Regions from separate parts of the Pseudoalteromonas sp. MM1 genome, predicted to be linked through region 2. Evidence: riboswitches for the same ligand, from Rfam matches in the RefSeq annotation. Region 2 holds a riboswitch; the other holds the start of a gene.
The links. Region 2 has a riboswitch for lysine ahead of lysC (lysine-sensitive aspartokinase 3). Riboswitches for the same ligand answer to the same signal wherever they lie in the genome.
Positions count from the first base shown of each region.

Region 1: it holds a riboswitch for lysine, as region 2 does, so the genes downstream of both, dapA (4-hydroxy-tetrahydrodipicolinate synthase) here and lysC (lysine-sensitive aspartokinase 3) in region 2, are expected to answer to the same signal.

Region 1 covers NZ_AP027922.1:211,230-227,958, reverse strand. The annotation lists gene QUE46_RS01075 (2OG-Fe dioxygenase family protein) at 1-89, opposite strand, end outside; gene QUE46_RS01070 (hypothetical protein) at 310-4,488, opposite strand; gene acnB (bifunctional aconitate hydratase 2/2-methylisocitrate dehydratase) at 4,707-7,304, opposite strand; gene QUE46_RS01060 (OmpA family protein) at 7,614-8,672, opposite strand; gene QUE46_RS01055 (YdiU family protein) at 9,008-10,414, opposite strand; gene QUE46_RS01050 (DNA-3-methyladenine glycosylase I) at 10,417-11,121, opposite strand; lysine riboswitch at 11,313-11,509, shown strand; gene dapA (4-hydroxy-tetrahydrodipicolinate synthase) at 11,638-12,522, shown strand; gene QUE46_RS01040 (2,3,4,5-tetrahydropyridine-2,6-dicarboxylate N-succinyltransferase) at 12,538-13,278, shown strand; gene QUE46_RS01035 (PLP-dependent decarboxylase) at 13,278-14,483, shown strand; gene QUE46_RS01030 (succinylglutamate desuccinylase/aspartoacylase family protein) at 14,489-15,610, shown strand; gene QUE46_RS01025 (phospholipase A) at 15,818-16,729, shown strand, end outside.
Region 2 covers NZ_AP027922.1:2,187,313-2,204,041, reverse strand. The annotation lists gene QUE46_RS09990 (efflux RND transporter permease subunit) at 1-1,724, opposite strand, end outside; gene QUE46_RS09985 (efflux RND transporter periplasmic adaptor subunit) at 1,721-2,902, opposite strand; gene QUE46_RS09980 (YkgJ family cysteine cluster protein) at 3,072-3,335, shown strand; gene QUE46_RS09975 (TonB-dependent siderophore receptor) at 3,713-5,566, opposite strand; gene QUE46_RS09970 (peptide-methionine (S)-S-oxide reductase) at 5,743-6,234, shown strand; gene QUE46_RS09965 (hypothetical protein) at 6,587-6,883, opposite strand; gene QUE46_RS09960 (DUF4136 domain-containing protein) at 7,287-7,838, opposite strand; gene QUE46_RS09955 (ATPase) at 7,947-10,724, opposite strand; gene QUE46_RS09950 (hypothetical protein) at 10,721-11,269, opposite strand; gene QUE46_RS09945 (hypothetical protein) at 11,273-12,544, opposite strand; gene nhaD (sodium:proton antiporter NhaD) at 12,757-14,004, shown strand; lysine riboswitch at 14,103-14,275, shown strand; gene lysC (lysine-sensitive aspartokinase 3) at 14,350-15,735, shown strand; gene QUE46_RS09930 (4'-phosphopantetheinyl transferase superfamily protein) at 15,753-16,496, opposite strand; gene QUE46_RS09925 (sodium-dependent transporter) at 16,635-16,729, shown strand, end outside.

The DNA.
Region 1 (16,729 bases), 1.7 Mb from region 2:
AGGTTATCAAAAGAAGGCTTAACCAAATCAATATTTGCTTGGTTAATAAAACGAAGTTGCAGTAAATTCTGGTTGTTTAATGCAGTCATAAAATCTCGCTTAAAATAATGAGAATATTAAAAGAGATTTTAATGCATGTGTGGAGGATTTTCTGAGCATAAATTGGGATATAAAAGATTAAAAGTTAAATTTTAAGATCTAAAATTCTAGTTTATTGAAAATTTAATTCAAAAAAATTGGCTACGCTGCGTAGCCAATTTATTAAATTTAATCACCGCTCTAATTTTATCTCGAAACTATAGAGCGTATTCACTCCATTAGTTCAAATGCGATATTAATATCGCAGCTTTGCGCCAAATAATGAACCGTGTATGTATTGTCTTCTAAAACGCCATCACACCCGCTTATAGACTCTAATTTATAGCCTGCATTTGCAGAAATATTAAAGGTTAACGTATCGCCATGAAAGCTTGTGTAGTTTTCAACGCCGTTATTTACTACACCATTACCATCTGAATAAACTGTAACATCATACCTTGGCTCAAAAATCGTAAAGGTCATCTCTTCTTGATTTTGACATGCTGTACCTTGTAAATACTCACAAAGCACTATCTCATCGCGATCATTTGAAATAAATTCAATCACCTTGCTTTGACCGTCTTGCTCGTAGGTAAACTTACCTTCGACTAATTCAAGTGATGCAGCTTTAATATCGTTTTTCCAAAGCTCGTACCCATCCACATAGTAAACTCCCCATTTTACGAAGTTCTCACCACTATGCTCGTAAATTTCAAAAGGGATTTCATGCTCATGAAACTTATCAGTACTTGTATTTTCAATATAGTTTTCAAAGTAAAGTGATGCGTAAGAAAAGCTTTCTTCTCCCGTATTTGTATCAAACGCTCTAGATACACGCTCAACTACTTGGTAGTCATCATTGCGATTAATAAGCCTATAATCCATTGTATAGTCATTAAAACACGTCTCTAAAGTCAAATCACAATCGGAGCCGTATGTTTCTGTTAGTTGATCGTATTTTCTGCTGCGGCTAAAGCTCCCCCCTTTAAACTCACCTTGAATGGAACTTGTAGAATAAGTGAAGAACACTTGGCCATCTTCATATATTTGTAGCTCATCCCAAATGGTCTCTAAGTCATGGCCTTCTTTAAATAAGTGACGCCCAGTAAAGTTACTCGGGGTAATTTCTTGCTCTTCTTGCCTAACCATTATGGCAACATTTACTTGCTTTTCATCTTCATACTGGCCTTGCATTATTACTTGATAGCCAAGGTCTATATCCTTGGTAATATAGATATCTTCAACGCTATCAGAAGTCGTAATTTTAAGTCCTGCTGCTGTTTGCAGCCAAGTAAAGTCCTCTATTTGCGCTTCATCTATAGTATCGACTACGCTACCTGTCCCATCATCATTTAGCAGTAATTCCTTCACGGTATCTTCAGATGGAATACCTAACGACCAACTACCAACCAAATCGCTTGAGGTTAAATCAATTTGAGGTGCTACTGAATCAAATAACTTAACATGGCTATCACTGTGCCACTCTTCAACTAGTTCCTCGTTACGAAACTTACTTAAACTTTGCGTCATTTGGTACCAGCCGTTACCTAAATCGAAACGTTCCTTTAGTACAATACTGGTCATTACATCTTTACGTCTAACTTCTACTTGAGTGCCATTTTCAACTTCATACGCAACACTTTCATTTAAGACATACTCATCAGAAAAATAAACTCTAATTTCGTCAAAATATTTAGACCAAGTGATCGCAACCTGGTTATTGCCAGTAAATGCGCCCTCTTCATTTTCATTAAGCTCTAATTTGAAAGAGGTAGAGGTAAAGTAATCAGGATTATTAATTAAAAATTGCCCTGATATTGTTTCTGGCTTTTCCACAAATGTAGCATTAATTTCGCAGTCACTGTGTCCACTAAAGGCAATATAATATTCGCCCTCAATATAACCTTCGCAGCCCTCTATTGAATCAACCTCATAGCCCTCATTAGGCACTATATTAAAACCAACTAGCTGAGCAAAAGGCACCTCTTGTACTGCAGGCTGTAGTTGACCAAATTCATTAGATGGAGCTGTTAAAGTCACTCGTGGGTTTTTAGATTGATAGACTGTTTTATCGCTCTGTGTACAGCTACTACCTTGTTGGTAATTACAAATAGTGTATGTTTCGCCATCACCACTAACAATTTCAAAAAGCCATGTTTGCGCATTTTTTTGATATTCGATTACGCCTTCATTTAACTGCGCTTCATACTCTATGCCATCGATTGTTATCGTAAGTGAGCCGTCATCGTAATTAACCCTGATTCGATCTTCTATTACTTGCTCACCAGCACTTTTATAAAGATTAAAACTGCTTTGTAATAAGTTAGGTGTAAACTCTGAATAGCTCAGCTCTTTACTATATTGGTAAATAAGTAAATTTCTCTGAATGTCGTACATGTCCCCTTCAGGAGAGAACCATTTAAACTCTCTTAATAAGTAATAATGACTATCTTCTACTGCAATGATGTCATGGGTTACTTCTGCGCTTAAGTAACAGGTTTCATTAAATCCTTCACAACTGCTAACGGTGTAACCTTCATACTCATAGCGGCGTCTAATTAGATTGCCATCTTCAAGAATCCCTTGGAAAGACGTAGTCCCTAGCCCTAACATAATCGTACCATCGGCAAATACGTTCATATCATAAAGTTGTGACGTGCCAATAAAGCCCTGCCAGCGCCCAACTAAGTCATCATTTGATAAAGACACCGCTTCTCTTTTTATCATCAGGCCATATTGGCTATCGGCAGGATCCGCTGATGTGGTATCTAATGAAACTAGCTGATAGCCTGCTTTTAAATTTTTAGTAAACCAAAAATTTGTTGTACCAACGCTACCGCCTTCATCATAGGTTACTTGTAATTTATTATTAGTCAGCTCCCACTCAAACGGTGCCGAATTATCACTTAAAACAGCGCCGGTCCCATCATCATAGAAAGCAATAGTCTCTAGGTGACTAATGAAATTACGACTTTCTGTTCGCTCCATTTCCCACTCACCGACAATATCTTCGACGGTCAAACTTAAGGTTTTACTTTTAAGAATAAGGTTGGTGGTTTGTATTTCTTGCTTGTTTTGCACCTCAATGCTGTTTTCGTAAACTGTAATATCACTTTTAATATCTATTGTTTTAAAAACATCGTTTTCGCCGAGTACTTGTAACGAGAATGAATTTAAATGCTCATCATAAACAGTTTCAACATCGTCTTCGGTCTGGGAGTATTTATTAATAAGTACAGGAGACTGTAAAGTAACTTCTATTTTACCACTCACTTCTTGCCATGTTAGTGAGCTACCCGTAACTGCATGATACTGACCAGTACCGTTTTCGTTTAAAGTTAAGTGACTGGCTGGATTTGCATAGTAGCGCGGGGAGTTAATTATATATTCACCAACCAATGACTCTTTTGAGCCTGTTACTAAATCTTCATCTTCTTTAATTTCGGTTTTCGTTTGCTCTATTAGGTCAGGATCTTGCTCATTAACGTCCTCTTCAAACTGCTCTGCTGCTTCTTCATTAGTTACTAAATCGAGGGTGCTCTCTACGCCCTCCGGCAGCTCGTAATCAGGGTTATCTACAATAATTTTAATCAGGCTTGCAAGTTGTACTTTTTCATCAGCATCAACATTTAAAAGTGCATTATCTAGCTCATCTTCACTTGTCGGTTCATCACCGTCTCTTACAATCAGTGCATACTCTGCTGTTGTCACATTAGTTGTGTTGACGCCAAAGTTTTCATCACTGTCTAAAATGCCATCATCGCCTGCCTGCGTAGCTAACTTTTTAACAGAACTAAGCTGAGATATAAATTCAACCCCAGGATTTAAATCATCCCGCCCTTTAGCTTTAACTTTTACTAGGGTTTGCTCTAAGGCTTCATCGACATCTAATACTATTGTGTAAACACCATTTTCATCTGCTGTAGCTGAATAAGTTTTATCACCTATGGTTATTTCTACATTTGCAAAACTAATCGTGTTGTCGGTAATTAAGCCATTAAGCGTAACTGCCGTTGAGTTACGTTTAATTAATACTTGCTGAGTAGCGCTTGTTGTTGCTCCATCATCATCTTCTACTGTTACTGTAAAATTAACGGTTACATCTTCTGTAATGTCGGGTGAGAGATAAGTGATTTCATTTGAGTTTGGGTTTTGTGCGCTGAGGTTTAAAGTGGAGTCATGCTGCCAATAATAATTTACTATTTGCCCGTCTGAGTCTGAAGCGCTGGCAGTAAGTGAAAAGCTGGTTTTTTCTTGTATTTCGCCTTGGTCAGAAATTACTACAGAGGGGGCTAAGTTTACAATTTCGTCGCTATCCTCATCTTTATCAAAACTACAGCCAGATACTAAAAAACACGCACTCACAGTACTCGCTATTAGTTTTAATCGGTAGTTACTTTTATTTTCCATTATGTGCTCCGATAGTTATTTAATGCGGAGCTAAAAAATACTTGTTGATTGCTCCCTCAATCATTAACAAATGTTACTGCCACTTATAATTGTTCACTTTTTGTTAATTTTCAACTTTATTTACTAATTATTTTTTTAGAACTTAACTACTGAAAGTTTTGAATTTTATTTTAGCCAATAAAAAACCCGCCTAAGCGGGTTTTTTAAAACAGGTTTAATTATACAGCTTGCTGAATAATTACGTTATCTGCTTTTTTAGTGTACTGAGGCATACGGTGGAAGTTCAAGTAACGGTATGTATCTGCAGCCGTTGCGTTGATTTTCGCCGCGTATTCTTGGTACTCAGCTGGTGTAGGTAATTTACCTAAAATTGCAGCTACTGCAGCAAGCTCAGCTGATGCTAAGAATACATTTGCACCTGTACCTAAACGGTTAGGGAAGTTACGTGTTGAGGTAGAAACAACCGTTGCTTTATCAGCAACACGTGCTTGGTTACCCATACACAATGAACACCCTGGCGTTTCGATACGTGCACCAACACGGCCAAAGATACCGTAGTAACCTTCGTCAGTTAGTTGGTCTTTATCCATCTTCGTTGGTGGAGCTACCCAAAGTTGAGTTGGAATACGACCGCTAAAGCCATCTAGTAATTTACCCGCAGCACGGAAGTGACCAATGTTAGTCATACAAGAACCGATGAATACTTCGTCGATTTTCTCGCCTGTTACATCAGAAAGTAAACGTGCATCATCTGGGTCATTTGGAGCACAAAGGATTGGCTCTTTAATTTCTGCTAGGTCGATTTCTACAACGTGCTTGTACTCTGCATCAGCGTCAGCTTCCATAAGTTCTGGGTTTGCTAGCCACTCTTGCATTGCTGTAATACGACGTTCGATTGTACGTACATCGCCGTAACCTTCAGAGATCATCCACTTAAGCATAACAATGTTAGACTCAAGGTATTCACTGATAGACTCTTTAGAAAGTTTAACAGTACAACCTGCTGCTGAACGCTCTGCTGATGCATCTGATAATTCAAACGCTTGTTCAACAGTTAAATGCTCAACACCTTCGATTTCTAGTACGCGACCAGAGAATTCGTTGATTTTACCTTTTTTCTCTACTGTTAATAAGCCTTGCTTAATACCGTAGTAAGGGATTGCGTGTACTAGGTCACGTAAAGTGATACCTGGTTGCATTTCACCTTTAAAGCGAACCAAAATAGACTCAGGCATATCAAGTGGCATAACGCCTGTTGCAGCTGCAAACGCTACTGCACCAGAACCCGCTGGGAACGAAATACCTAATGGGAAACGTGTATGTGAATCACCACCAGTACCTACTGTATCTGGTAATAACATACGGTTTAACCAAGAGTGAATTACACCATCACCTGGGCGAAGTGAAACACCGCCACGGTTCATGATGAAATCAGGAAGCGTATGGTGTGTGTTTACGTCAATTGGTTTAGGGTAAGCAGAGGTATGACAGAATGACTGCATTGTTAAATCTGCAGAGAAACCTAAACATGCTAAGTCTTTAAGCTCATCACGTGTCATAGGGCCTGTAGTATCTTGCGAACCTACAGTCGTCATTTTTGGCTCACAGTATTGGCCTGGGCGAATACCTGCTACGTTACATGCTTTACCAACCATTTTTTGAGCTAGTGTAAAGCCTTTATCAGACACTTCAGTTACTGCTGGTACTTTAAATACGTCAGTAGCACCTAAACCTAAAGAGGTACGTGCTTTATCTGTTAAACCACGACCAATGATTAGAGGAATACGGCCACCGGCACGTACTTCATCTAAAATTACGTCTGATTTAAGTTCAAAAGTAGAGATAACGTCATCAGTACCGTGGCGCTTAACAACACCTTCGTATGGGTAAATATCAATTTGATCACCCATGTTGAACTCATCAACATTTAACTCGATTGGTAACGCACCCGAATCTTCCATTGTGTTGAAGAAGATAGGCGCTATTTTGTTACCTAAACATACACCACCAACGCGCTTGTTTGGTACGAACGGAATGTCATCACCCATAAACCAAAGCACAGAGTTAGTAGCAGATTTACGAGAAGAACCAGTACCTACAACGTCACCCACATATGCAAGTGGTAAGCCTTTAGTTTTTAATTCTTCTAATTGTGAGATAGGTCCAACTTCACCTGGTTTTTCAGGGTTGATACCATCACGCTCATTTTTTAGCATCGCTAAAGCATGAAGCGGGATATCTGGACGAGACCATGCATCTGGTGCAGGTGATAAATCATCGGTATTTGTCTCGCCGGTTACTTTAAATACAGTAACTGAGATTTTTTCAGCAACAGCTGGTTTGTTAGTAAACCATTCAGCGTCAGCCCAAGATTGAATAATCTTTTTAGCGTGCTCGTTGCCTGCTTTTGCTTTTTCTTCTACATCGTAAAATGCATCAAACATTAACAATGTGTTTGATAGGCCTTTTACAGCGATAGGTGCAAGTGTTTCGTCATCAAGAAGCTCAATCATTGGGGCGATGTTGTAACCACCTAACATTGTACCTAATAATTCTGCTGCTTTTTCTTTAGATACTAATGGAGATTGTGCTTCGCCTTTAGCCACTGCTGCTAAAAAGCCTGCTTTAATGTATGCTGCATCATCAACACCTGGTGGTACGCGGTTGATTAATAAATCTAGGATGAACTCTTCTTCACCTGCTGGTGGAGTTTTAATTAGTTCAATAAGATCAGCCGTTTGCTGAGCATCTAATGGCGCTGGTACGATACCTAACGCGGCACGTTCTTCTACGTGTTTACGATATTCTTGTAGCACAATATTGCCCTCTTGGTGACGTGAAAGTATTCGGTAGCGCCTCATGCGCAAAAAAAAGTAACCCAATACTTATAGTATTCTAACGCGGGATTATAAAGCTTTTATGTATAGATGAAAATCCATCCAGCTAAGCAACTGATTATACCGACTATAAATATTATGAATAGTGGTAAGCGTAAATTCTATTTTCATGAATGTTTGTTAAGTAATAATCATTCTTGTTTAATCAGATCAATACTGCGCATGCTGTTTTAAAGGTATAAAAAAACCCAGCACTAAGCTGGGTTTTTAAAATAAGGTAAGTAACTATTAACGCTTAACTTTTACACGTTCAATAGATTTTACATGTGCTTCTACACGACGGTTTTCAGCGTGAGCTGCTTTAGTGTTAGCTGTGTTTTTAAGACGCTCTTCACCTAAACCTACAGTAGTAATGCGATCTTCAGCAATACCATCTTTAATTAGCTCTTTAGCAACGTCATCAGCACGCTTTTTAGAAAGCATCTTGTTGTAGTTTGCATTACCTACAGCTGAAGCATGACCTTCAAGTAGTACTGTTGTATCTGTGTGCTCTTTTAAGAACTCAGATACTGAAGCGATATCAGTAAAGTACTGTGAACCAACTTCTGCTGAATCATGCGGGAAAGTAACGAGTAAGCTAGTTGTTACTTCACGGTCTTCATATAAAGTACAGCCATCGCCATCAACAGCGTCTGTCATTGGTGTGTTAGGACATTTATCATCTTTATCTAAGATGTTGTCGTTGTCGCTGTCTTTAGGTTGTACAGGTACTTCTACTACTGCTGTAGGCGCTGGCTCTACCGGCTTTTCAGGCATAGAGTTTTGGCCAAATAAGTAGTTAATACCAATTTTAGCACCTACATCTGTGTAACCTTTATCAAGACCTTGATATACCGCAGTTTCAGCGTTTACGAAAAAGCCGTCTGTAATAAAGTGTTGGTAACCAACACCTGCGTTTAAGAATGTGTTGTCATCGACTACGTCCATTTCTTTAATACCGAACAAGCCGTAGAAAGGACCGCCGTCAAGGTGGTAAAGCGCATCAATACCGTAACGCTCGCCGTCAATATTATTACGATTTCCCGCAGCTTTATCGAACGCATTAAAGTCCATATCTGCATACTCAAGGCGTGCGCTCCAGTAATCGCTGAAACGGTAACCTGCTTCTACACCCCAGCCAGTTGACTCGTTTACATCAAGGCCAGCTTGAGCGCGCATGTTTTCCCATGACGCATCATAGTAGTCACCAAATGCACCAATGTAGAAACCTTCTTCTTTATCGGCAGCGAATGTAGACGCGCTAGTTGCAGCTAACGCAATTGCAATTGTAAGTGATTTTAATTTCATTGTTTTCTTCCCATTTTAACAACTTAGAAAATTGTAGCTAATTCTGTACTAGCTCAACCAGTTTTGTACACACTACCCGAGCTTTTGTTAATCAATACTTAACGAAAAATAAAGTTTATAAATTTTTTCAACGATCTACAGGCATTCCAACCACCAATTGTAGGTTAAGTAAAAATTTTTACCTAATCTACAATTAATAAATAATGGTATTTTATAAATAGTTACTTTTTATGAACGTGCACAATACCACTGAGTATATAACTGCTCAATCATTGTACACTGCATTATGTAAAAATGACTATTTATAATCAAAAACTTACATATATTTACAGTACTTAAGTACCGCAAAAAGTTTGATAGCCCTTGTCGTCTTCACCAGTCTCTTGAAAGCGGACTAAATTAGCTGTTTTATCATATGGGTTACTCATCACAGTTAAGAAGTCACTTAACAGTTCACTCTCGCCGTGTTGATTATATTGCGCAAGGATTTCTTCGACGATGTGATTACGCGGTATAACCCTTGGGTTAGCCGCTCTCATTAGGTTATAGCTGTTTTCATCACATCTTTTTTGCCATAACTGGGCCCATTGCGTTAATTCATCTGGTACTTTGCCACCATTTATTGACTCGGTTAAGGCATCAAAGGTATTGGTGTAATCGAGCTTATGCTCTTGAAATAATAATAATAGCTTACTGACAAGTTCCACATCTTCTTCGTTATGACCTGCTAAACCCAGTTTTTGCGCCCACATTTGATTGTACAGCTCGTTAAATAGCGTTGAGAACTGGCTGATTATAGGCGTCATTAAACTTACAGCTTGTTCGTCGTCATCATTTATCAGCGGTATTAGGCTCTCAGCTAATCGTGCGCAGTTCCAGCTCGCTATGTTTGGTTGATTACCATAAGCATAACGACCTTGCTTATCAATTGAGCTAAACACGGTATCAAAATCAAAGCTATTCATCATTGCACACGGGCCGTAGTCGATAGTTTCGCCGCTTATCAAGGTATTATCAGTATTCATTACGCCATGAATAAAGCCCACTCGCATCCAGCTAATAACCAGCGCTAGCTGACTATTTATAACGGCTGCTAAAAAGTCTAAATAGCGCTGTGCCCCTGTTGATTGAATACTTGGGTAATGCCGCTCAATAGCTACATCAGCTAATTTTTTTAATCCCTCGACATCACCTTGAGTTGCTAAATATTGAAACGAGCCAACCCGAATATGGCTACTTGCCAAACGGGTAACAATTGCGCCAGGTTGTGGTGGATTACGATAAACAACTTCACCAGTGCCTACAACAGCCAAACACCGCGTGGTTTTAATGCCTAAGCCATGCATAGCTTCGCTCATAATATATTCACGTATAGCTGGACCTAGTGCGCACCGCCCATCGCCACCTCTAGAATACGGGGTAGCGCCAGAGCCTTTTAATTGAATATCCCACAGCTGGTTTTTATCATCACTTATAGCACCGAGTAAATGTGCTCGCCCATCACCCAAACGTGGTGAAAAGCGCCCAAACTGGTGCCCAGAATAACCAAGCGCTACCGCCTTTATTTGCTGTGGCTCATTGCCTGCAAAGGTACTAGCGCGCAGCTGTGGCTCAACAACTATATTAAACTGCTTAGCTAACGATGCGTTCCACAGCAGCAATTGCGGGGCAGCAACACTTGAGGGTTGATCCTCTATCGCGAAATTATCTGCTATGTCTGTGTATCTTGGCACTAGATTCATGGTTAATCCTCTGTTTGTTGGCTTATGCCTACACGGTTATCGCCCACACTGTAAGCCACAATTAAACTCAGCTCTTGCATGCTTAAACCACTTTGCTTTTGCATTTCGTTAAAAAATGCCTGCGCAGCAGTGAGTGATTTTTTAGTTTGCAGCCCGCCATCAATTATTTTATGCGCTCTTAGGTAACTTTCTACATCCCGCGAAAGTAAAAATGTATCTTTACCAAGCGCTCTTAAAGCATAGGGGCCAGTATTTCCACCTAAACGAGCGCCGTGTTTTTTTAAATGCACCCATAAACCAATAATATTATCTGTTGGCCACTGGGCAATAAACTTGCTAAAACTGCCATGCTCCTGTGCTATTTCGTGGATCATGTAAGCATTTTCAGGAATCGTTTTAACTTTTTTATAATTACGAATAATGCGCTCATCCGTTGCTTTTTGCTCTAGCATATCGGGCGGCATCATTAATAACTTATCAACACTAAACTGCCAAAAAACCTCTCTAAAGCCCGGCCATTTGCTGTTTATTACCGACCAATAAAAGCCACTTTGAAAAACCTTTCGGGTAAATTCTTCAAGCCAGTCGTCGTCACTTAACGTGCTTAACGCTTTTTTAGATAAAGGTTTTGCGAGTAATAACTTAAGCATTTTTTCAGAGCCTTTTCGCTCTACCGCTCGCTTATAAATATCGCTAAATTTTTCCATACTTATTAAATACCTCGCTGCTTATAGGGTTAGTGTACGAGAAAAGCAGCCAATACGTAACCACCGCTATTTTCGATGAGCTAATCTATATTTAGCAGCTTGACACCTAGACGGCTAAAATGTTTTAATCGCCGCAATTACCCTATTTAAATTGTATTTTGTTAAAGCCTTAGCGTTAAAACAAAATACAAAGGGCTAGAAGAGGTGCGTTATTCAGGTAGCGTATGTTAGGAGCGCAAACTCCAGTGAGCATACGCCAGGGGAATACCGCCGAGAGGTAAACGCTTTTGCGAAGCAATTACTTCGGGCGACTAGGTTGAATCCTAGCGACTGTCACCAATAGCAGCTTTAAAGCAGCTTATTAGTTTGGTGGAGAGCTTCTGGTCTTAAATAATAAGGCCGTGCGCCCTATTATTTTAAGCCCATTCGCTCTTCGAATACTGTTCGAACGACGTTAATGCGGCTCACATCATACAGCCTCCTTAATATCTCGAACACCTTATAGGTTCGTAAGAGATGATCAACAACTTCAATTTAGACGACTACGCACTGTGGACAGCGCTTGTTACGCCGTTTGATCAACAAGGTAATGTTGACTACGACACGCTCACAACACTTGTTAGCGAACAAGAAGCGGCACACAACGGTATTTTACTGCTCGGTAGCACAGGTGAAGGCTTAGCCCTTACGCTTAAAGAGCAGCAAGGCATTGTTGAGCACGTGTGCCAATTAAAACCCAGTGTACCGCTTATGGTTGCTGTGGGCGGTAGTAATTTAGCCCAACAAAAAGAATGGGTTAGCTACTGTAACCAATTACCTATTCACAGCTACTTATTAGGCTCGCCTCTTTATGCAAAACCAGGGGCTGTAGGTCAAACACATTGGTACGAAAGCTTATTAAACGAAAGCGCGCATCCGTGTATGTTGTACAATGTACCTGGGCGCAGCGGTGTAAGCATTCCTATCGAAACCATTGAAAACTTAAAAGCGCACCCAAAACTTTGGGCCTTAAAAGAAGCCAGTGGCAACATCACCCAATTTGAAGCATACCGACAAGCCGCGCCTAATTTAGCGCTCTACAGTGGCGACGATGCACTTATGCCCTACTTTGCTCAAGCCGGTGCAAAAGGCTTAATCTCGGTTGCGGCCAATGCATGGCCTTTACAAACACACGAGTTTGTAAAACGTAGCCTAAGTGGCCAACATCCCAATCTATTTGCTCAGTGGACTCGCGCTATTAATAGCCTATTTGCTGTAGCAAACCCTATTCCCGTTAAAGTGCTAATGCACCAACAAGGCCGCTTAAGTAGCCCGTTGCTGCGCCCACCTTTAACACACCTTGAGTTAACGCAAACCGATTGCATTACCACTGCAAACGACACCATTTTATCTTGGCATTAAATACAGGTTTTTATAATGAGCTGGTTAGAACTACTAAATAATTTAGAATCGGGCGCAGTACGCGCAGCATCACAAAACGAAAGCGGCCAATGGGAAGCTAACGTAGAAGTAAAACAAGGCATTTTAGAAGCCTTTAAAAATGGCACTAACACTGAGTTTGCAGGTGGTTTTGTAGATAAACACAACCTTGCACCGCAAGAGTTTAGTACTGACGACGGCGTACGTATGGTACCTGGTGGTTCAAGCGTTCGCCGTGGTGCATACGTCGCTAAAGGCACTATTATTATGCCACCAGCGTACGTAAACATTGGCGCATACATCGACGAAGGCACTATGGTTGATAGCCACGCATTAGTAGGCTCGTGTGCGCAAGTTGGTAAAAACGTACATTTGAGCGCAGCTGTGCAACTTGGCGGTGTACTTGAACCAATTGGTGCAAGCCCAGTCGTGGTTGAAGACGATGCATTTATTGGTGCTGGTTGTGTCATTGTTGAAGGCGTAGTTGTTAAAAAAGGTGCAGTACTGGCACCAGGCGTACGTTTATCTGCAACCATTCCGGTATACGACTGCGTTAATGAGCGTCAGCTTGATAAAGGCGAGCCAATTCCAGAATACGCAATTGTAATACCTGGCTCTCGCCCAGCGTCTAATGAATGGGCTCGTGAGCAAGGCCTAAGCATGTCGTGTGCGTTAATTGTTAAATACCGCGACGAACAAAGCGATGCATCGTTATTGCTAGAAGAGGTTTTACGATAATGAGCTTTTTGAGCACGCCTATCAAGGCCGCCGTAAATACACTTACTCAGCAACTTGATACCCCTTTTTTTGTTTACGACTTAGACAAACTAAACGCACACCTTACCCGTTTAGTTGCGCAAACCGATGTAAAGCTTTGGTATGCAGTAAAAGCCAATCCGCTTTCTAAGGTTATTCAATGCCTAGACAGTGCAGGCTTTAACTTTGACGTAGCAAGTAAAGGTGAGCTTGAACAAGTACTTGCACAAGGTATTAGTTCGCAGCGCGTGCTCAACACAGGGCCTGCAAAGAGCCCTAAACAAATTAAACACTTTATTGAGCGCGGCGTGCGTATTTTTGTTGCCGAAAGCCTCAATCAAGTACGTTGGTTAAACCAACAAGCGCAGCTGCAAAATACGCAGCTGCAAGTATTACTGCGTGTACAACTACGCTGGCCTGAAGGTGAAAAAAACCCACTAGGCGGCGATAGCCTAACTCCGTTTGGGCTTGGCTGCGATGAATGGCAAGCGCTCAATACAGGCGATTACCCAGCACTTAATTTTGATGGCCTGCATATTTTTCAGTGGGGCAACATGCTTAGCACGCAAAAGCTAAGCGAACTGTGGTCGCAAATGATTGCACCGCTTACAGCCCTTGCCAATAACTTAAATATAAACCTTAAAATTTTAGATTTAGGGGGCGGTTTAGGTATCCCTTACACATCAAACGATGCAACACTTGAGTGGGATGACCTTATAGGCGCGCTTGCTAAAATTAAAAAAGATGCAGGTGTAGATGAACTCTGGATGGAGCTTGGCCGTTACGCTGTAGGCGAATGCGGTCATTACGCTAACCCTGTAGTTGAGTGCAAACAAAACTACGGCCAACAGCAAGTGATTTTAACCGGTGGCATTAACCACCTATTGCGCCCTGCAGTTACAAGCCAAGATTTTCCTGCGGCGTTACTGCGCGAATCAACAGCGCCAAAACAAGCAATGAGCCTATATGGCCCATTATGCACAGCCCTTGATTGTTTAGGCGAGCACACCCTACCAAGCGATTTAAACGAGCAAGACTGGCTGGTATTTAGCCAATGTGGCGCCTATGGTTTTACCGAAAGCATGCCCTATTTTTTATGCCATGAACTGGCAGCAGAATACGTGTTACACAATGGTGAGCTCACCTGTGTACGCCAAGCAGAAGATGCCAGCCACTATTTAAGGTAATAAACATGAGCATAACAACACCCATTAGCCAAGAAAATATTGTAGTAGGGGAAGTGGCAAACGGCTTACCACTCACTATTCCTGTGTATCGCTTAAAAGGCAATGGCAGCGGACCAAGTGTTTATATTCAAGCAAACATGCACGGCGCTGAAGTACAAGGTAACGCGGTTATTTTTCAGCTCTTAGAGCAATTAAAACAGCACAATTTAAAAGGCGACATTACCTTAGTACCTTATGCTAACCCTATTGGCTGTAATCAAAAATCAGGGGAATTTACCCTTGGCCGATTCGACCCGATTACCGGCACTAACTGGAACCGTATGTATCACTATAATAGTGATTTAGTCACCCAGTTTGCACACGATCATAGCCAGTATGACGATGCAGCTTTAAAAAGTAACTTTAAACAAGCCCTGCTTGATGAAATAGACACTAAACTTAACGGCCCAGCTTATTTACTTAATACGGGTAAACGCATTGCGCTTAACCTGCAAAAGCTTGCACACCAAGCCGACATAGTTCTTGATTTACACACAGGGCCTATTTCAAGCAAGCACTTATATTGCCCAACGTATGCAACCGACAGCGCCCGTTATTTTAATATAGAACATGTACTGCTGATCCCAAGCGACTTTGATGGCGCCATGGACGAAGCCAGCTTTTGCCCATGGTGGCATCTAAGTGATGCACTTAGTGCAAAAGGTAGGGACTTTAACGTACAAGTTGAAGCCTTTACAGTAGAGCTTGGTAGCCAAGAAAAAATAGACTTAAAAGAAGCACTCAACGATGCAAATAGCATATTAAGCTATTTAAATCACAAAAATGTGTTAGAAGATGCACCACACAAACCGAGCAATATAACCCGCTACGCATGTCATTTAGATGACTACTTTGCTTACTACGCCCCTATTGGCGGTATGGTTGAATATGTAGCCCCACTAGGTGGGCAAATTAAAGCAGGCGAGCCTATTGCACATGTTTTGCGTATGGAGCGCTACTTGAGTGAGCAACCATTACAAACATTAAGCCTTGATTGCGATGCAATTGCTATTTTGCATTTTGCCTCGGCAAGCGTAAACCAAGGTACTGAGCTTTATAAGTTTTTTACCAACGTATTTGAGCTATAACACTTGTTGTAGCTCCCCCTTCTCATTGCGTGAGAGTAAGTTACTTAACTTACTAAAAAAGCGGCTTTATGCCGCTTTTTTTTGATCTGTGATAACCGTGTAAACGTAAAGTAATCAAATAAGTGTAAATTCAGTGAAAGTTCACCGTTACATATGTAAAAACACGTTATAATTTATAAATCTACCCTACTCTCAAAGGAATATACAATGAGCTGGCGTTATTGGATTGCACTCACGGCTTTACTTAGTACTCCCACTTTTGCCCAACAAGAGGTGAAAGAAAACGAACAAGACAACGATATAGAGCTTGTTAAGCAATGTATTTTAAACGAAGTAATTGGTGGCGATGGTAAGCAAACCCTAGACGACCTTCGTAAAAAATGTTCAGCGCTTGAGGAAAACAAACAACTTACCGCACTTGATAAACGAAAAGCCCGCGAAGAAGTAAGTAAAAAAAACCGTAACGTAATTACGCCACATAAACGTAACTATATTTTGCCACTGTCGTATGTATCGCACCCTAACGATCGACCGTTTGATGGCTTTGACGAGTTAACCGATGAAGAAAATGGCGAGCCGCTCGATAATCTTGAAGCTAAATACCAGCTTTCTATTAAAGTACCGCTGTTTGATGATTTTGCAGATGATGACCAAGCCATATTTTTTGGCTTTACACTGCAGTCATACTGGCAAATATATAACTCAGAGATTTCGTCTCCATTTCGTGAAACTAACTACGAGCCAGAAATTTTTTGGGTAAATTACCTAGACCAAGAAAACGTACTGTGGGGCGACGAGATGGCCATCGCGCTGGGTATTTCGCATCAGTCTAATGGCCGCAGCCAACCTAACTCTCGTTCGTGGAACCGTATTTACGCTGATTTCATTTGGGAAAATGAAGGCTTTGTGTTTAGCTTTAAGCCTTGGTACCGCATTGCTGAAGATGAAAAAGACGATCCATTAGAAGCCGATGGCGATGACAACCCTGATATTTACAAATACATGGGTTATTTTGAATTTAGCGGCGCGTACCGCTATCACGATCATGAGTTTAGCTTTATGACTCGTAATAATTTAAATTCAGATAATCGTGGTGCGATTCAACTTGATTGGTCATTC
Region 2 (16,729 bases):
TTCATTTCAAGTGTAATACGCGGAAAGTCATGCGGTATTTTAGGGTTAGGTACAAACTTAACTAACCCGCCTGCAAACATACCCGCACTCACTATTAATATACATAAAAAGCCAATAATTACGGTATAACGATAATGTATACAATGGCCTATAAAAGGCGTGTAGTAGTTTTGCACAAAGTGTTTTAAACCGTTATCAACTATATTACGCAGTTTATGTAATGGGTTTTTAGGGTTAGGTTTACGCGGGTTCATAGCTGCAATATGCGCAGGTAATATTAGCTTTGATTCAATTAACGAGAAAATCAAACACAGTATAATAACTACACCAATGGCTTTAGAAAACGCAGCACCTGGGCCTGATGCCATAGCTTGTGGTAAAAACGCTGCAATAGTAGTTAATACCCCAAAGGTTGCAGGCATCGCTACGCGCTTAACACCACGAATAACGTTATCAAGGCTATGGCCATGTTTTTCTATTTCGGCACTGGCCGATTCACCTACGACTATGGCATCGTCGACCACAATCCCAAGTACAATAATGAAGGCAAATAACGACACCATGTTTATGGTGATGTCTAAAAAGCCAATTGGCATAAACAAAAAAGCACCTAAAAATGAAACTGGTAAGCCCATCATTACCCAAAAAGCTAAACGCAGCGGTAAAAACAGCGCCAGCACTATCATTACTAAAATACCGCCCCATACCATGTTGTCGATCATCATATCGAGTCGACCTTCAAGGTAGTAAGTTAAATCAACAATAGGTGAGAGCTTTACGCCTTGCGGAAGTTTTGACTGTTTTTCTGCCATGTAGCCTTTAAGAATTTTAGCTACATCGGTTATGTCTTGATCTTTTGAGGCATCTACTTCAAACGAGAGTGAGTTTTTACCATTATATTTAGAGTAAAGTAGGCCTTCTTCAAAGCCGTCGTTAATCGTCGCTACATCGCCTAAATTAATTTGTGCGCCATCGGCAAGCGTTATAAGCGGAAGCTTTGCAAATTCGCCGCCACGATATGCCTGCTTTTCAACACGCATTGAAATATAGCCTGTGTCAGAGCGAATTTGCCCTGCCGACATATTGGTAGAAAAGTTTTGCACAGCGCTTGAAACATCTCTAAATGTTAGGCCATATTCACGCAGTTTATCGGGGCTTATTTCTATGCCTATTTCGTAATCTAGGCCACTGTAAAAATCGACTAAGTTAACGCCAGGTAACGCGAGTAATTCATCTTTTATGTCGTTACCTAGCTCTTTTAGCTGGTAATAACTCATGTCGCCATAAAGCGCGAGGATCATTACCTCTTGCTGAAATTTTTCACGTTGAATAACGGGGCGTTCCATCCCCGCAGGAAAGGTATTAATAGAGTCTACTTGCGCTTTTATTTCGTCTAGGGCTTCTTGTAGGTCGTATTTTTCTTCTATTTCTACCCACGCTTGCGCATAACCTCGGTTAGAGTAAGTAATTAAACGTTTTATACCTTCGGTACCCTCAAGGTTTTCTTCAATTTTTATGGTTATGCCTTCTTCAACCTCTTGCGGGGCGGCGCCTGGGTATACTGCTTGAATACTCACCCAGTTACTTTCAAACTGCGGAAATGCCTGTTTACGAATGGTCAGCGCCGTTAATAGCCCGCCAATAAGTATAAAAATCATGATGAGGTTTGCCGCAACAGGGTTACGTGCAAACCATGCAATTAAGCCTTTTTCTGAGGTATTCATGGCGTATCCTCTTTAAGTGCTAATTGAGTAACATCGCTTTTAGGCTCAGTGCCTTCTAGCTTAACCGCCATGCCTTCTGTTGGGTATTCAAGGGCAGAGGTAATAAGTTGCTCGCCATTATTTAACCCTTGGTCGGCTATTACCATGCCATTTTGCTCACGTACAATATTAAGCGTTTTAAAGCTAAGGGTGTGATTGTCGTTTAAAATAGCAATTTTGTTATTTTTAACTAAATGGTGCGGCACTATAATCGCGTTATCAAGCGCGCGGCCTTTTATGGTGGCGTTAATGTATGAGCCAAAACGCAGTGGCTTAGCGTTATCAGCATACGGGGTAGGTAACTGCGCAACTAAATAGCTCATACGGCTAGTTTGATCAACAACACCTTCGCTACGTACAACCTTGGCTTGCCAGGTAGTTTGCCTACCGGCAAATTCTGCATTAAGTGTAACCAATGCACCTATACCGCCATTATTTAAGTATTGCAGCTCTTTATCTGCAACCGGTAAACGTACCTCTGCAACCGAGGTCGCGCTAAGCTCACCAAACTTACTGCCTGCACTTACTACAGAGCCTAAGCTAATAGTGCGCTCGTTAATAATGGCATCATATGGGGCTCTAATGTAGGTACGTTCTAAGTTACGTTTAGTGCGTTTTACACGGGCTTGAGCAGATTTAAAATTTGCCATTTTTTCGGCAAGTTGTGGTTTACGTAAATAAAGCTCAGATGCAATGGCATCGTTTGAGTCTGATTTAATACGTTCCCATTCAGCTTTAGCAACATGGGCTTGTGCGCGCTCAATTTCAAGTGCTGAACTTGCTTGTGCAAGGCCTGCTTGGGCTTCAATTAAGTCGGCTTCGTAATCATTTGGATCAATTCGTGCTAAAATATCGCCTTGCTTAACAAACGCGCCTTCAACAAATTGTTCGGCTACTGAAATAACTTGCCCGCTTACTTGCGCAACAAGCTCTGTACGGTCTTTAGGTTTTACAACGCCGTACGATTTTACATCAAGCGTAATGGCATCAATGTTTACGTTTTGCGCAGCAACAAGTGGGCGAGTGTCTTGCTCTGGTTTTTCTTCTGGTGGCGTTTTCATTGCTGAAAGGCCAATTGCCAGTGCAATTCCGGCAGCTAAAACTGCGACAGGTAATAAAATTTGTTTTTTAGTAGCCACAAGGCATTCCTTCATATATTTGGTGACAAGGCAATAATACGCAATAAAGTGTTTACAAGGCGTTTGAAGATGTAACAAAGCATTACATGTGTGTATTACAATTAAACAATTGACTATGCATGGGTGAAATCACACTGCAAATTGCATAGTTTTATTAACTGAGGTTATTATGAAAACAGAGCCTATGGCATGTCGTTTAGGCTGCGGTGCATGCTGCATTGCACCAAGTATTAGCTCGCCAATCCCCGGGATGCCAAACGGTAAAAAAGCCGGAGAGCGTTGTATTCAGCTAGATGAACGTAATTTATGTAAATTATTTGGCGATGAAAGCCGTCCAAAAGTATGTAGTGATTTTAGCGCCACATTTGATGTGTGTGGGTCAACTAATGCAGAGGCTCTAGCACTTATAACCGAGCTTGAGCAATTAACCTAGCTCACGAGGTTAATACACATATATTTACATTTATCTATTACCGAGTAATTTTTTAAGTAATTAAAAGCTGCGCTTTTAACGCGAGCAAGCTCAGCGTCTACCGCAAATGTGCAGGTATACGGTTGTTTTGTAGACGTAAAGCTTGCTTACGTGACAGGCAAAGCCTGTAAAAGTGAATAAATCACAAGGAGGGGAAGAGTTGCTGCGCTTTTAGAGGAAGAGATTAGCTTTAAGTAATAGTTGGTTTGTGTATTCTCATTTACTTCTCATTCGCTTCTCTTTGTGGAATATTTTTTGTCTAAAATAGCGCTTTTATAAAAAACACAGCGTTTACAAATCAAAGTATAAATTGAGTTTGTAAACGCCGGCTTTATTTTCTACCAACTATACGTTGCGCTTAACGTATATTGCTCACCGCGTCCTGGTGTACCTGGTATTTCTTCAAACGACTCATCCCATAAGTTATCAGCCGCTAAAGTAATAAATAAATTGCTTAACTGAGGCGGGGTTATTTTAAGCGTTAGCTGGGTAAATAACGCGTTGTCGTGGCCGTTTCTAAGCGCGTTTTTGTGTTGTGTACGCCATTCGTTATCTATTCTAAATTCTAAAATATCAGTTGGGTTGTACACAGCGCCGAGTGTTAAACGGTGATCAGGAAAGTTTAACGCGTAAAAACTGGCATCAATATCGGCTGCGCCGTAGTTTTCTGATTTATGCAAATAGGTATAGCTAGCAATAAGTTTTGCCGTATCAAAGTGTTTAGTCGCTAAAAATTCAACCCCTGCAGTATCAATATCAACGGGGTTTGCAAAGCGCGCAGAGGTGGAGTCAAAATTAAAAGTCCAGTCGGTTAAATTATTATCTTTTCGATAAAAAATAGCCGAGTTTAACTGCCAGCTTTGCTCTTCAAGTAATAAGCCAAGCTCTAAGTTTGACGTTGTTTCGCGCTCAAGGTTGTAGTTACTTCTAAATAACCCGCCAGAATCGCTGCCGCCAATGGCTGTGTAGCCTGCGACTTGGCTCGCTTGCGCGTATGATAAATAAATACTTTGCGCTGTGCCGTCACTGTTTTGGGTGCTTAAGGTTATATCACCAATAGCTGATACTTCAGCATCATCACGATTGGTATCATCATACGCAGCCCCTAAGCGAAAAGTAAGCTGCTGATTCGCTTTTAAAGCCATAGTGTATTGGGGCAATACGCTCAGCTTATAATATTTTCGTGAGGTAAAGTTGTTTTCAAGTGTGGTTGATTCAATCGAGTCATCAATAAATTGTGCCGAGTAATTTATTGCCAGTGCATCGCTTTGTGTATGGCGACCCGAAAGAGCAAGCGATTTAACTTCACTTTTATGAAAAGCTTCAAATACACTTGGGTTTTCGCGCGAGTAAATATAGTGATCGTCATGGGTACGGTAATACGCCGATACTTCAAAGTGACTGTTTTCAGCATAGTTTTGCTTGTGATTAAGCATCCAAAGGCGTGTTTCTAGATCTTCAGTTTCGTTAACGCCAAAAGGGGTATATAAGTTAGGCCAGCCAAAAAACTTATCTTGCGAGCCATAAAATAAGTCGGTCTGACTATGCTCGCTTGCTAATTGCACGCGTGCTGAGGCGCGCGAAAAGTCATGGTCGCCATTATCAATGGTGCCATCACTTTGCGAGTGAGAGTACTCACCTTCAAAGCCCAGGGTATAGTTAGCTAAGCTATCAAGTTGAGTGTTTTTAGCAGCGTGAATACTTTGCAGGTTAAAGTCGTTCGTACCAGTGCCAAGCGATACACTACCGCCAGTAATAATTGGTTTCCAACCAAACGAAACTGTACCTACAGAGCTGTTCATACCGTACAGTGCGTTATCAGCACCGGTTAAAACATCTGGGCCACTTAGCATTTGTGGTGCAATAGGTATTTCAGCAAAATAATGGCCAGATTGCGGGTCAAGCAGGGTAGCGCTTCCTACTCTAAAACCTGTGTTTTCAAAAATCCCACCACGAATAGTTACATCAGCTTGCGCTTCAGCCATATTACGAGATTGAAGATCAACACGTGGGTCGTACTCTAAATTAGAAATAGGCGAGTCAAATGTACCCACAGGCAGTTTATTGGCTGTAGGTGAGGCTTCAACCGTTATTTGCTCGATTGATGACTCATTAGGTAGCGTATTAGCATAAGCAAATGGGGTAACGCTGCATAAAAGGGCAGGTAATATAATGTGTGATGTGCAGTTCATGTGTTTCTCGTCGTTTTTTATTTGAAGCTGCGGTTACAATAAATTTCAAAGCTCATATTTGAGCATGATAAAATAGCCAAATATAACAGCAGTCATTTTGTGCGCGATTGTACATTAATTTGTTAATAACTGCATTTGATAACCATTCACACTTTTCTCATTAGGTAACATTTATAATGAATACTAAAGAACACAATACTATTTACTTTGCTGGTGGCTGCCTGTGGGGCGTACAAGAGTTTATGAAACACTTACCAGGCGTAATAAGTACTGAAGCAGGACGCGCTAATGGTACAACTAAAACGACAGGTGGCGACTACGATGGTTATGCAGAATGCGTAAAGGTAATTTTTGACCCAAACGCCGTTAGCCTAAATAAGCTGTTTGACTACTTTTTTGAAATTATTGACCCATACAGTATTAATAAACAAGGAGATGACGTAGGCCCTAAATACCGCACTGCTATTTACAGTAAAAACCAAAACCATTTAGACGCAGCAAGAAATTATATAAATAAGCGCAGTGATGCAGAAAAAATTGTTGTACAGGTAGAGCTGCTTACTAATTACGTACCAAGCGATGCTGAACACCAAGACCGTTTAACTAACCACCCAGATGACTATTGCCATATACCCTTTGAGTTATTGTATAAATACAAAACGAATTAATAAAAACTATTGTTTATTTTTTCTTTGAGCTTTTTTGCTTAGTTTTTTCTTTTTTCGCGGAAACATGTCTCTACTTAGGTATGGTACTGCTAAAAAAAAGATCCCACATCCTAAGTAAAAAAAAAGGTTAAAAAGATAAGTAAATGGAGAGGTCGAGAAAAAATAAACCTCAGATTCAACACGATAATCTGTTGGTGTAAGTACATAACCGTCGTATATAGATTTTACTGCGATTATGATAGATAAGGAGCCTATAGCCAAAAAAAACAAGGAGAATGCTATTTGATTTAATAACATTCTGGTATTACTAATATTAGCGTGTTTTATTTTTGGATTCTTTTTTGTTTTTTTATTATTTGATTTCTTCATGTTTACCAAAAAAAGTAATAAGCATAGCTATAAATATTCCGGCAAAGCCAACGGTTGAGAAAATTGAGCTATATTTACTTTTAATACTGAAAATATTTAGCAAGCTAGTTATTAATAAGAGTGATACTCCAAGTGTTTTTAAAACTCCTAGTGTTTTATTCAAATGTATCCATGTTTGACAATATGGGCACTCGAATTCAAAAAGCATCCCTTTTTTATTAGTATTTTTTATATCTCTATTATTAATTTTATTCTGACAGCTAGGGCATGTAGGTTTCATTTTAATCCTTTATTTAACCTTTTTAACTTCTCTTAGTACCCTAAAACCAATATAGCTTGATCTGCGGTTTACTTTAAATACCAGTCTTTGGGAGTGATGTAAATGTTTGTGCTCCTTTAGCTAATGTAAAACCTATTTATAAAGTAATACTGCCAAAGCTATTTTAAGAGGGCTTAAAATTTAAATTATATTTGAGAAATCATAAGTAATTAGAAGCTGCGCTTCTCGCGCAAGCAAGCTTAGCGCCTACAAGTAAAGTTTGACACGGTGTTTTGTATACGTGCAGCTTGCTGACGTGACGAGCGAAGCTCGTAATTATTTAGCTCTGCAGCACCAAAATATACACCCACAAAAAAGCTCACATAATGTGAGCTTTTAAAACTTATTTAAAGCTAATGTTAATTTACAGCTGCTTGTGCGGCGGGAAGTTGCTTAAAATATTAGCGACTGTTTCTTTAATTGATGCTTCGCGTTGCTCTGGCGATTGTTTTTTCTTTAAACGGCCCTCTTTAGCACCACGCCATATCAGCTGGTTTGATTCGCGGTCAATAATATCAATTACTAAAGTACCTACTTCGTACTCGCGGGCGCTAATATCGCGTTGAAAGCCCGTACCCCAATACCCCCAACGTGCGCCGTAGCCTACGTTAAAGCTGTCTACTTCTAGCTCTTTATCTACCGATGCATGGTAGTTAACTAACACATCAGCTTGGGCTGGATCTACTAGCCTCATCCCCAACGTTTGGCTAAGCTCAGCGTTTACAGCTGTTCGTACACGTTTTTCCATTAAACCGTTAATTTGGTAGTTTGTGGTATCTTTGGTTAGGCTCGCGTTTTCTACCCAAGCAAATGTTTTAAAATTACTAAAGTTGGCTGATTTGTCGTAATCCCAGTCTGGGGTTTGCGTACAGGCTGTAAGTAGTGCTAGCGCTGCAACAATAAGTATATTTTTCATTACCTTTGCTCCAATAAAATGCGTTAATTTAAAATAACACACATTGTTTAAATGTGTATTAGTTTAACGTCCTATATTTTAGTTTAGTTAGTTTGCCTTAACGGCCAATTAACTGTGTTCAACTTCTATCCAGTCTTTTTCGTCTACCCAGTTTTGGGCGCCATCTTTTACTGAACGAATAGGTACAATGTAATCACAGCTTACCTGCGGCTTAACTGAGGCAAATATTGGCACAAAGCCAAAGCTTAATGCGGTTTCTATGATTGCTTTTTGGTTTTGCGGGTCGATATCGGCCGCTTCATCTATATAAATAGGTATACGGTAAAGGTTTTGTTCTTGATCGCTTAATAAGTAACGAATAAACAACATGCCGCATAATAACTTAATAGTAATACGTGTGCCGTTTGAACCGGCTGAATCGATTTTTTCAAAGTGTTCGGTTTCGCCTGCGCGGTTTACCACTTCAAAACGAATATCAAATAAATCAGTTAAGGTGAGGCCCGCTTTATCTGATGCGAGTTTAATTAAGTGATCTTTTGCTTCGTTTACCGCGCTTTCGCTGTAGGGTTCTTGGCTTAGTAAATCAAGGGTGTCGCCTTGCTCAAACTGATGCGACGTGCTGATAATAGTATCAATACTATCAACCAGCATTTTGCGCGGTATTACGTTAATTTTAAACGCTTGCAGGTTAGAAATACGGTGCTGGCTTATGCCTTTATTAAAGCTATTCATCTCGCGGCGCAGGCGATCTAAGTCTTCGCGCAGGCCTTTAATGGTTGCGGCTACTTCGGTCAGAGCTACGCGTCCTTGGCGCTCAACGGCATCGCGTTCGTTATCAAGGTTGTGAAATGCACTAATTAGTTTTTGGTATTTAGTAAATTCGTCGTTTTCGTTATCGAACTTAGTAATGCCTGCGTTATATACATGCAAATAGGTATTACGCACGTTTATGTCAAAATTGCGCAGCTCTTGGCAGTCTTTATTAAAGTGATGTACTAAATCGCTTAAGTTATCAAAGTCGACTGTTATATCAATCATGTACGGAGTTACTTTCCCGCTGTATAAATCGAGAGTATGATCAATTCGCTCGCTTTTAACTTGGCGAAGGCGCTCGGTTTGGCGATTAATTTGCTCTTGCTTTGATTTAATTAACGAGCGTCTGTCTGCAATTGAGCCACTATTTTTTTGTATGTCTTGCAGGTAATCATCAACTTGTTCGCGCTCTGCTAATAATTGCTCTTTTAGCATGGCTTGCGCTTCTACCGACTGCTGCATTACCTCAAATTGCTCTAAACGTTTTAGGGCGCTCTCTGCGCTCATTAGCTCATCGTAAAGTGCATCTTTTTCTTTTTGTTTATCTGCCACGTTAGCGGCTACTTCGCGCTGTTGTTTAAACTCTTTTAAGGAGCGTTCAAGCGCGTCTAATTGAGCACTCAGCTGGGCTTTGTTTTCACCGCTTTGCATTTGCACAGGCGAGAGCTTTTTAAGTTTAATGCTTGCCCCAGGAAGGGTAAGTACACCGCCTTTTACGTTTTCACTTAATAGCGATAAAAACTCCCCAAAGGCGTCTTCGTCATCAATGCTTATATCGCCATTGCTGGTGGTGGCAAACGAGAGTAAGTCGGGATTTAAAATGCGCGATATTTCTTCTACTTCTTTGAGTGATAGGTCTTCGCGCATTCGAGTAAACAAATTAAATTCAAGGTTTTTAAGCTGCAGTTTTAAGCTTTTTATTTGTTTTTGCGTTTCGCTAATGCGGTAATCAAGGGTGTGCAGGCTTTGCCCTTGTGCACTGGTTATTGAGTGCGAAAGCGACTCGTAATCTTGCTTTAGTTGAACAAGGTTTGCTTTGAGGGTGGCTTTATTTACTAGTTCAAACTCGCTTTTTAAAGCGCTGTAATCTAAAAACCACTGCTCAATTTGGGTTTGTTTGCGCTCTATATCGCGCGATTGCTGCACGTATAAGCTTTGCTTTTGTTCAAACTCGTGTTTTTCGTGCTCTATGTCTTCAAGGGCAATGGCGAGTTCGCTTAGTTGCTCTTCTTGGTAGGTATCAAAGTCTATTAGGGCTTGGTCAATTTTTGGTGCGTAGGCTGCTAACTTACCTTTAAGCACGGTTTGGTTTTCAAGCATTGATTCAAGCGCACTTATTGGCTCTTGCATTGATTCAAGGGCTTTTAATTCACGTTTAGCCCGGTTTACTTTATCAAACGAGCGACGCCAGACTTCGTAAAAGTCGACCTTTGAGTTTGACATATGGCGCTCAAATACACGCAGCATAAAGCGTTTAACATCGCTTGCGCCTAATTTGTGTAAGTTAAGAATACGCCTAAATATTTCTTTATAAATGGCTGAGTCTTGCACGTTATTAAGCGGTATCATTTTTAAATTAATATCGCCATCAAACGGGGTAGCGCCGCCGGTAAGTAGGGCGTTTAGCTCTTGTGATTTTAGCTCTATTGGGTTGTAACCTTGCGTTTTTAAATGATTAAACAGCTTAGTAAATTTAATTATGGTATTACCTTGCGTGTACTGCGCTAAATCAAGTTTGCCCTGATAACAAAAGTACTGATGCGCGTAACCGGCTATTTTACCAAGGCCCGCCACACCAATAACGACCGAGCCATGGGGGAGGTTAGCTTCTAGTAAAATGTACGACTGATCCGATGAAAAATAAAACTTACGGGTTTCATCTAAATCGTGCCCGTCCCATTCGGTTAAACGTAAATCATTTATTAGCGGAAACTGGAGGGCGTTAATAACCGAGCTTTTACCGGTATTGTTTGGCGCACAAATAGAGCTGCTTTTATCAAGTGGGATCACACACTTTGCATAGCCTGCGGTATTAAGTAGGGCGAGTTTACTCAGTCCGTATAGGTTTTTCATTGCTCGTCCTCCGTGATGTAGGTTTCTTCGTTTACTTCCATAAGTGCATCAATGTAGCGGTGAATAGGCGCTTGTAGCATAAAGCCGCCTTCTACTTCGCGGGCTAAACCTAAGCGCACCATACGCAGGTAAACGTCTTTTCGTAAATCTGAGCCCGAAAATATCTCAAGCTGATCAAACAAGTGTTTGTTAATTTGCACTAAGGTTTGCATCAGTTCTAAATCGTTTACTTCGTCAAACAATGCGCGCATAGGGTCTTTACCCGTATTGGCAAAATGCTCAATTAAAATGTAAATAGTCAGTGCAATAGCACGGGATATTTTACCCATGTTTGGCGTGCTTTCGTCGCTGGCAAAGTAGTAAAAGCCGCGGCTGTCGTGCTTTAAGTCGTGGCCAAGGGCGCTAAATAAGGCGCTGTAAGATTCTATGTGCTGGTCAAGCTCTTGCCACATTATGTTGTCTTGTTCGCAAATATGGTAACCCGCACCTAATTTTTTATTAATGGCTTGCAGGTGTGTTAGCTCGTTTAGGTTTATATGTGTCATGTGTTACTCGTCTGCCTGTGTATCTGGTTGAGGCGCTGAATTAAATGGGTATAACGAAAAGTGTTGGCCGGCTATTTTTACGCGTGTTTTTTCATCGCTTTGGCTAATGTGAATTTCACTGTCGCTGACTAGTTTTTGGTATAAAAATAGCATTTCGTCGGCGTCTAGATCGGGGTAGCTCTCATCTAAAAATTGCAGTAATGGCTGGGGCTTTTTACGTTTTTTATTAAAGCGTTTTGCAAAGCTTGTTTTAACATCGTGATAGTCAGGAATATTAGGCGTTACAAAAGCCGGTACGTCTTGTTGCTCTGGAAGCTGGTATTCTTCGTGTTCAAATTCTACCAGGCTTGCCATGTAAGCCACTATATGGCGCTGCTGGCCAAGCGAATAGCGCTGCGCATCGCTTACAAAGTTTGGCTGTACCGCACTTAGCATATTGTCTACGCCATTTTTACGCACAAGGCCAAGCACTTTTGCTGCTTGGCGGGTAATTAAGTTATTACGGCGTAGCTCTTCGCGCAGTGGCATAAGCATATCGGCACTTTTACGTAAGCTTTCTCGGCCAACTAAATGCATTTCGAGTATACGGGTACGTAATTGCTCAAGCATGCGTTTGTCGTTGTAGGCTTTACCCGAGCGCTCTATGTGCTCTATTTGCTTACTTATTTGTTGTTCAATAAGTGTAAAGCAGGCATGAAAATCACCGCGAATATCGACCATTTCAAGCATCGGCTCTATGTATTCGTCAAAGGCTTCTATTACGGCTTTGTAGCGCTTTTGCAAAGATTGCACAGCGTGATCAGACTTAGCTTGCTCAACAATATTTAAAATAGCGTTTTCGTTGTGCGCGTAAAGCTTCATTATTTTACGTACCCGATCATCCATAATGCGGCTATAGCGGCGTAAATCGTCAAAGTCTTCCATTTCGCCGGCATTATCTAAACGCTTTCCTAGACGGGCTAAATCATCAACCAAAACGCTAATTTCTTGTGCTAAGCCTAGGTGTTCTTCTTGTAATAAAAAGGTGGCAAAGTCGGCAATGGCACGGTTAATTTCAAGCTGAGAAGATTTAGCCAATGGAATGAGTATATCTTGATTGAGCAAACGATTTGTTTCTTTGTATATGCGCTCGTTTGTCCACGTGGGCTGCTTTTGCTTAATGGCATTTTGTACGTCTTTTAGGCTAAAGTCGGCCATTTTAAAACGTTTAAATAATAGCTCTAACACACCCCAATGTTCGCTAAGGGTATTTAGCAGCTTTTTAGCTGGGATCATAAGAGATTACAACATCCTAGTATTTTATTATTGAGTTCTTAAAAAGGACTCATTATTACGTATTTTACCTGCATATGGTATTCGTTTTTAAGACCATTTAATAATAGTTTTTGCATATCTGTGGTGCTAGAATCCGCACCAAAATTAGGAACGCTTAAACGCAAGTTGTTTATGTGTCCTGTTAAAACTATATCAAAGGTTATTTAACTACCATGCTCCCCTCGATAATTTTAACCCTAATAGCGATTGCCTTTTTACTGATCGTTATAGAAGATATAATTCACGTAAATAAAGCCAAAACTACACTCTTTTTTGGCACGCTTTGTTGGATTATACTTTTTGTTAACCCACTCCATGGGCAAAGCCCTGCAACTATTCAGCACCTTCTTAACGAAAACATATTAGAAATAGCCTCGCTATGGCTGTTTTTAATGGCCGCCATGACCTTTGTTGCGTATTTAAATTCAAAAGGATTTATAGAAAACATTGTGCACCGGGTTATGCCTAAAAGCATTAGTGAACGACAACTTATGTTTTTAGTGGGGGGCTTTGCGTTTTTGTTTTCGTCTATTTCTGACAATGTGACCGCTACGCTTATATCACTTGCTGTGGTTATGTCGTTAAAGCTGGAAGCTAAAAAGCTGATTAAATACGCCACACTTATTGTGTTTGGGGTTAACTCGGGTGGAGTGTCGTTAATTACCGGTGATGTAACTACTTTAATGATATTTTTAGATGGCAAAGTGTCTATTGCAAACTTATTACTACTCATAGCGCCTGCGTTTATAAGTGTAATGTTACTGGCGCTTTTGCTCTCTGTTGGTATGAAAGGGCAAATAGAGTTTGTGGGCTCGCAAAAAAAACGGATAGAAAAAACTGACATTACCATCGCCATCATATTTTTATCAACCGTGGTAAGTACTTTAACCCTTAGCGTAATTTATAGCGTACCGCCGCTACTCACATTTTTATTTGGTTTATCGGTTATGTTTTTAGTGGCGCAATTTTTAATGCGTAAAAAAGACATAAACAAAGACATCATCGATTTTGTTCGCGAGATAGAATACGACACACTACTGTTTTTTGTTGGGGTGCTTTTACTTGTTGGCGCATTAAAAGAAATTGGTATTTTAAGTAAATTTACCGATTTATATACAGTAATGGCACCTGAGTACGCTAACTATTTAATGGGAATACTATCTGCAGGGGTCGATAACGTACCGCTTACTGCTGCGCTATTAAAAGCAGATATAATAATGAGCCAGCAACATTGGTTGTCGTTTACCTATGCAACAGGTGTAGGTGGGTCAATGCTTATAATTGGTTCTGCAGCGGGTATTATTGCCATGAGCAAACTTAAAGCACTTACTTTTACGAGCTACTTTAAATTATCGCTGCAATTATTAATTTGTTATACCGTAGGTTATGCAGGCGCTTACTTTATGGGTGGTTTTGTTTAATTTTTACTATAAATGCTTGACACCTAGACGTCTAAACGATAACTTTCAAAGCCCCGCTAATTAGCGGGGCTTTGTTTTATTAGCCAGCGGTTAATAAAACATTCAGAAGAGGTGCGATACTTAGGTATTTAATGGTAGGTGACGAACGCCCATAACCATTAAAGAGGGAAGTACTCGCCGAGAAAAACACTAGTACGTCGCTATTGTTTTTCGGTTTATGGGGCTGAATCCTCAAAACTGTCACCAATATAGGTGGAGAGCTTCTGGCAGCGGACACATCAAATGCATTCCTTTGCCAAGTTCTTCTTGTTTTTTAGCGGTTAAAATACCGCGAAAGGAGACTAAATGACTACCCAATCAGTGCCACAAACAGTACCAGGCGCAAAATCAGATTACATCGTTGCCAAATTTGGCGGAACCAGTGTTGCAAACTTTGAAGCGATGAGTCGCTGTAGCGAAATTATTGTTGCAGATAAAAGCGTGCGTATTGTAGCAGTGAGCGCCAGCGCCGGCGTAACTAATCACTTAGTTGCACTGTGTAAATCAAGCATTACCCCAGAGCAGCGCCAAGAGCACATTGACGGCGTGCTAGCTATTCAGCAAGCAATTTTAGATGAGCTCTCGCTTGATGCCGATTTAGCCGTAGGTTTTAACGAAACGTTAAAAGCGTTTCAAACGTTAGCACTTGAAACACTAACAACGGATCAGCAGCACGATGAGCTACTTAGTTTTGGTGAGCGCTTATCGTCGTACTTATTTGCACAAGTGCTACGTTTAAAAGGCTTAAATGCCGACCGTTTTGATGTACGTAAAGTACTTAAAACCGACAGCCAGTTTGGTAAAGCAACACCCAATGTTAAAGCCACAGCGCAAGCGGCTAAAGAGATTTTAATTCCGTTATTAGATGAGCAAGTAATTGTGACTCAAGGTTTTGTTGGTAGCGACGAATTTGGCCAAACAACCACGCTTGGCCGTGGTGGCTCAGATTACAGCGCAGCATTACTTGCTGAGGCGATTAACGCTAAAAGCGTACATATTTGGACCGACGTAGTGGGTATATTTAGCACAGACCCACGCTTATGTGCAAAGGCAACGCCAATTGCCCGTTTAAGCTTTGACGAAGCCGCAGAAATGGCCACCTTTGGCGCAAAAGTATTGCACCCAGCCACTATTTTACCAGCCAGCCGCAGCCATATTAATGTATTTGTAGGCTCTAGCCGCGAGCCAGAGCGCGGTGGCACGTGGATTGAGCGTGAAAAGTCACAGCAGCCGGGTATACGCGCTGTAACGCAGCGTAAAAACCAAATATTGCTCACGCTTAAAAGCCCTGAAATGCTATTAGCAAGTGGCTTTTTGGCCAGAGTATTTACCATTTTAAGTGAGTTTAATATATCGGTAGATTTAGTGACTACCTCAGAAATTAGTGTTGCTATTACCTTAGATAACGCACCCAATGCCTCGCGCCCTGAGCTTGAGCAAGCGTGTTTAGATAAGCTAGCTGAATTTTGCCATGTGTCGGTTGAAAATAACTTAACCTTAGTGGCGCTAATAGGCTCAGAAATACAGCTACGCCAGCACGAAATGAACTTAATGAACGTATTAAAAGAGTTTAATATTCGTTTAATTTGTCATGGTGCAAGTAAGCACAATTTATGCTTTTTAGTAGAGCAAAGCGAGTCAGATACCGTAGTGCAAGCAATACACAGTCGCTTATTAGAAAGCGCTGCCTAGGCTTATATGCCAAGTAATTAAGTATCTAAATTTTTAAGCATAAAGCACCGCCAGTCGGTGCTTTTTTTATGCGCCACGCTTATATCAAACCCCTCATTGGCAACCATTATGGTGTTACTCGATGCTGTAAGGTTTAACAAAGATAATTCATCAAATACATTTGGGCTAAGCAATTGCGCTATTGGGCGGCTTGTTGCTTTAGCGAGTGCCTCTTTTAAGGTCCAAATTCTAAAAAAGCAGTAGGCTTGCTCTTTTATAGCCAAAGGGGCGGTAATTAAGTCAATTTCAGCCTTATTGTAAAAATGCTTTGCGAGCTTTTCGAATGGGCGTTTTAAGCTTATTTTTTCAATATCAAACCCAAACTCAGCCTTAGTAACATTAAGAGCTACACCAACTAAGCCATGAGAATGCGAAATACAGGTATTAATAACGCTGCGGTTTATATGGAGCTGCAGTTTTGAGCACTCTTCATTAAAGAGGGTGCTCATTTTATTAAGCGGTACGTGCGCGTATTGGGGCTGGGTATGCTTGGCAAGCTGCTTTAGCAATATGCGCGATGCTAGATATTCTTGCTTTGCTTGCATGCGTTTACGGCGATTTATAACGCTTAGCTCAAACGGGCTTAGGTACTGGGTTAAATCGAGGTGTTCTACATTAAGGGTGCTTGCATTAAACACTAAAATAGTATTGTTGCTAGGGGGTAAATCGCTATAAAAAGAGGGAGCAATGCTTAAGGTGTTTTTAAAAAAGTGGTTAGTCATACGCGCTTAAAATAAGTGAGTGCTGTAATTATGAGCGGTTAACAGCGCTTATTTATGCCAACAGCAATTTTATTACTCAGTTGGCATTAAATATGGTTTAATTCACAATAATCAAAGAATAACAGAATTTGTAGATATATGGCACAAGTGCGTGATGGATTTCAAAGCCGGTTTGGTTTTGTTTTAGCCGCTGCAGGCGCAGCAGTGGGTTTAGGTAATATATGGGGGTTTCC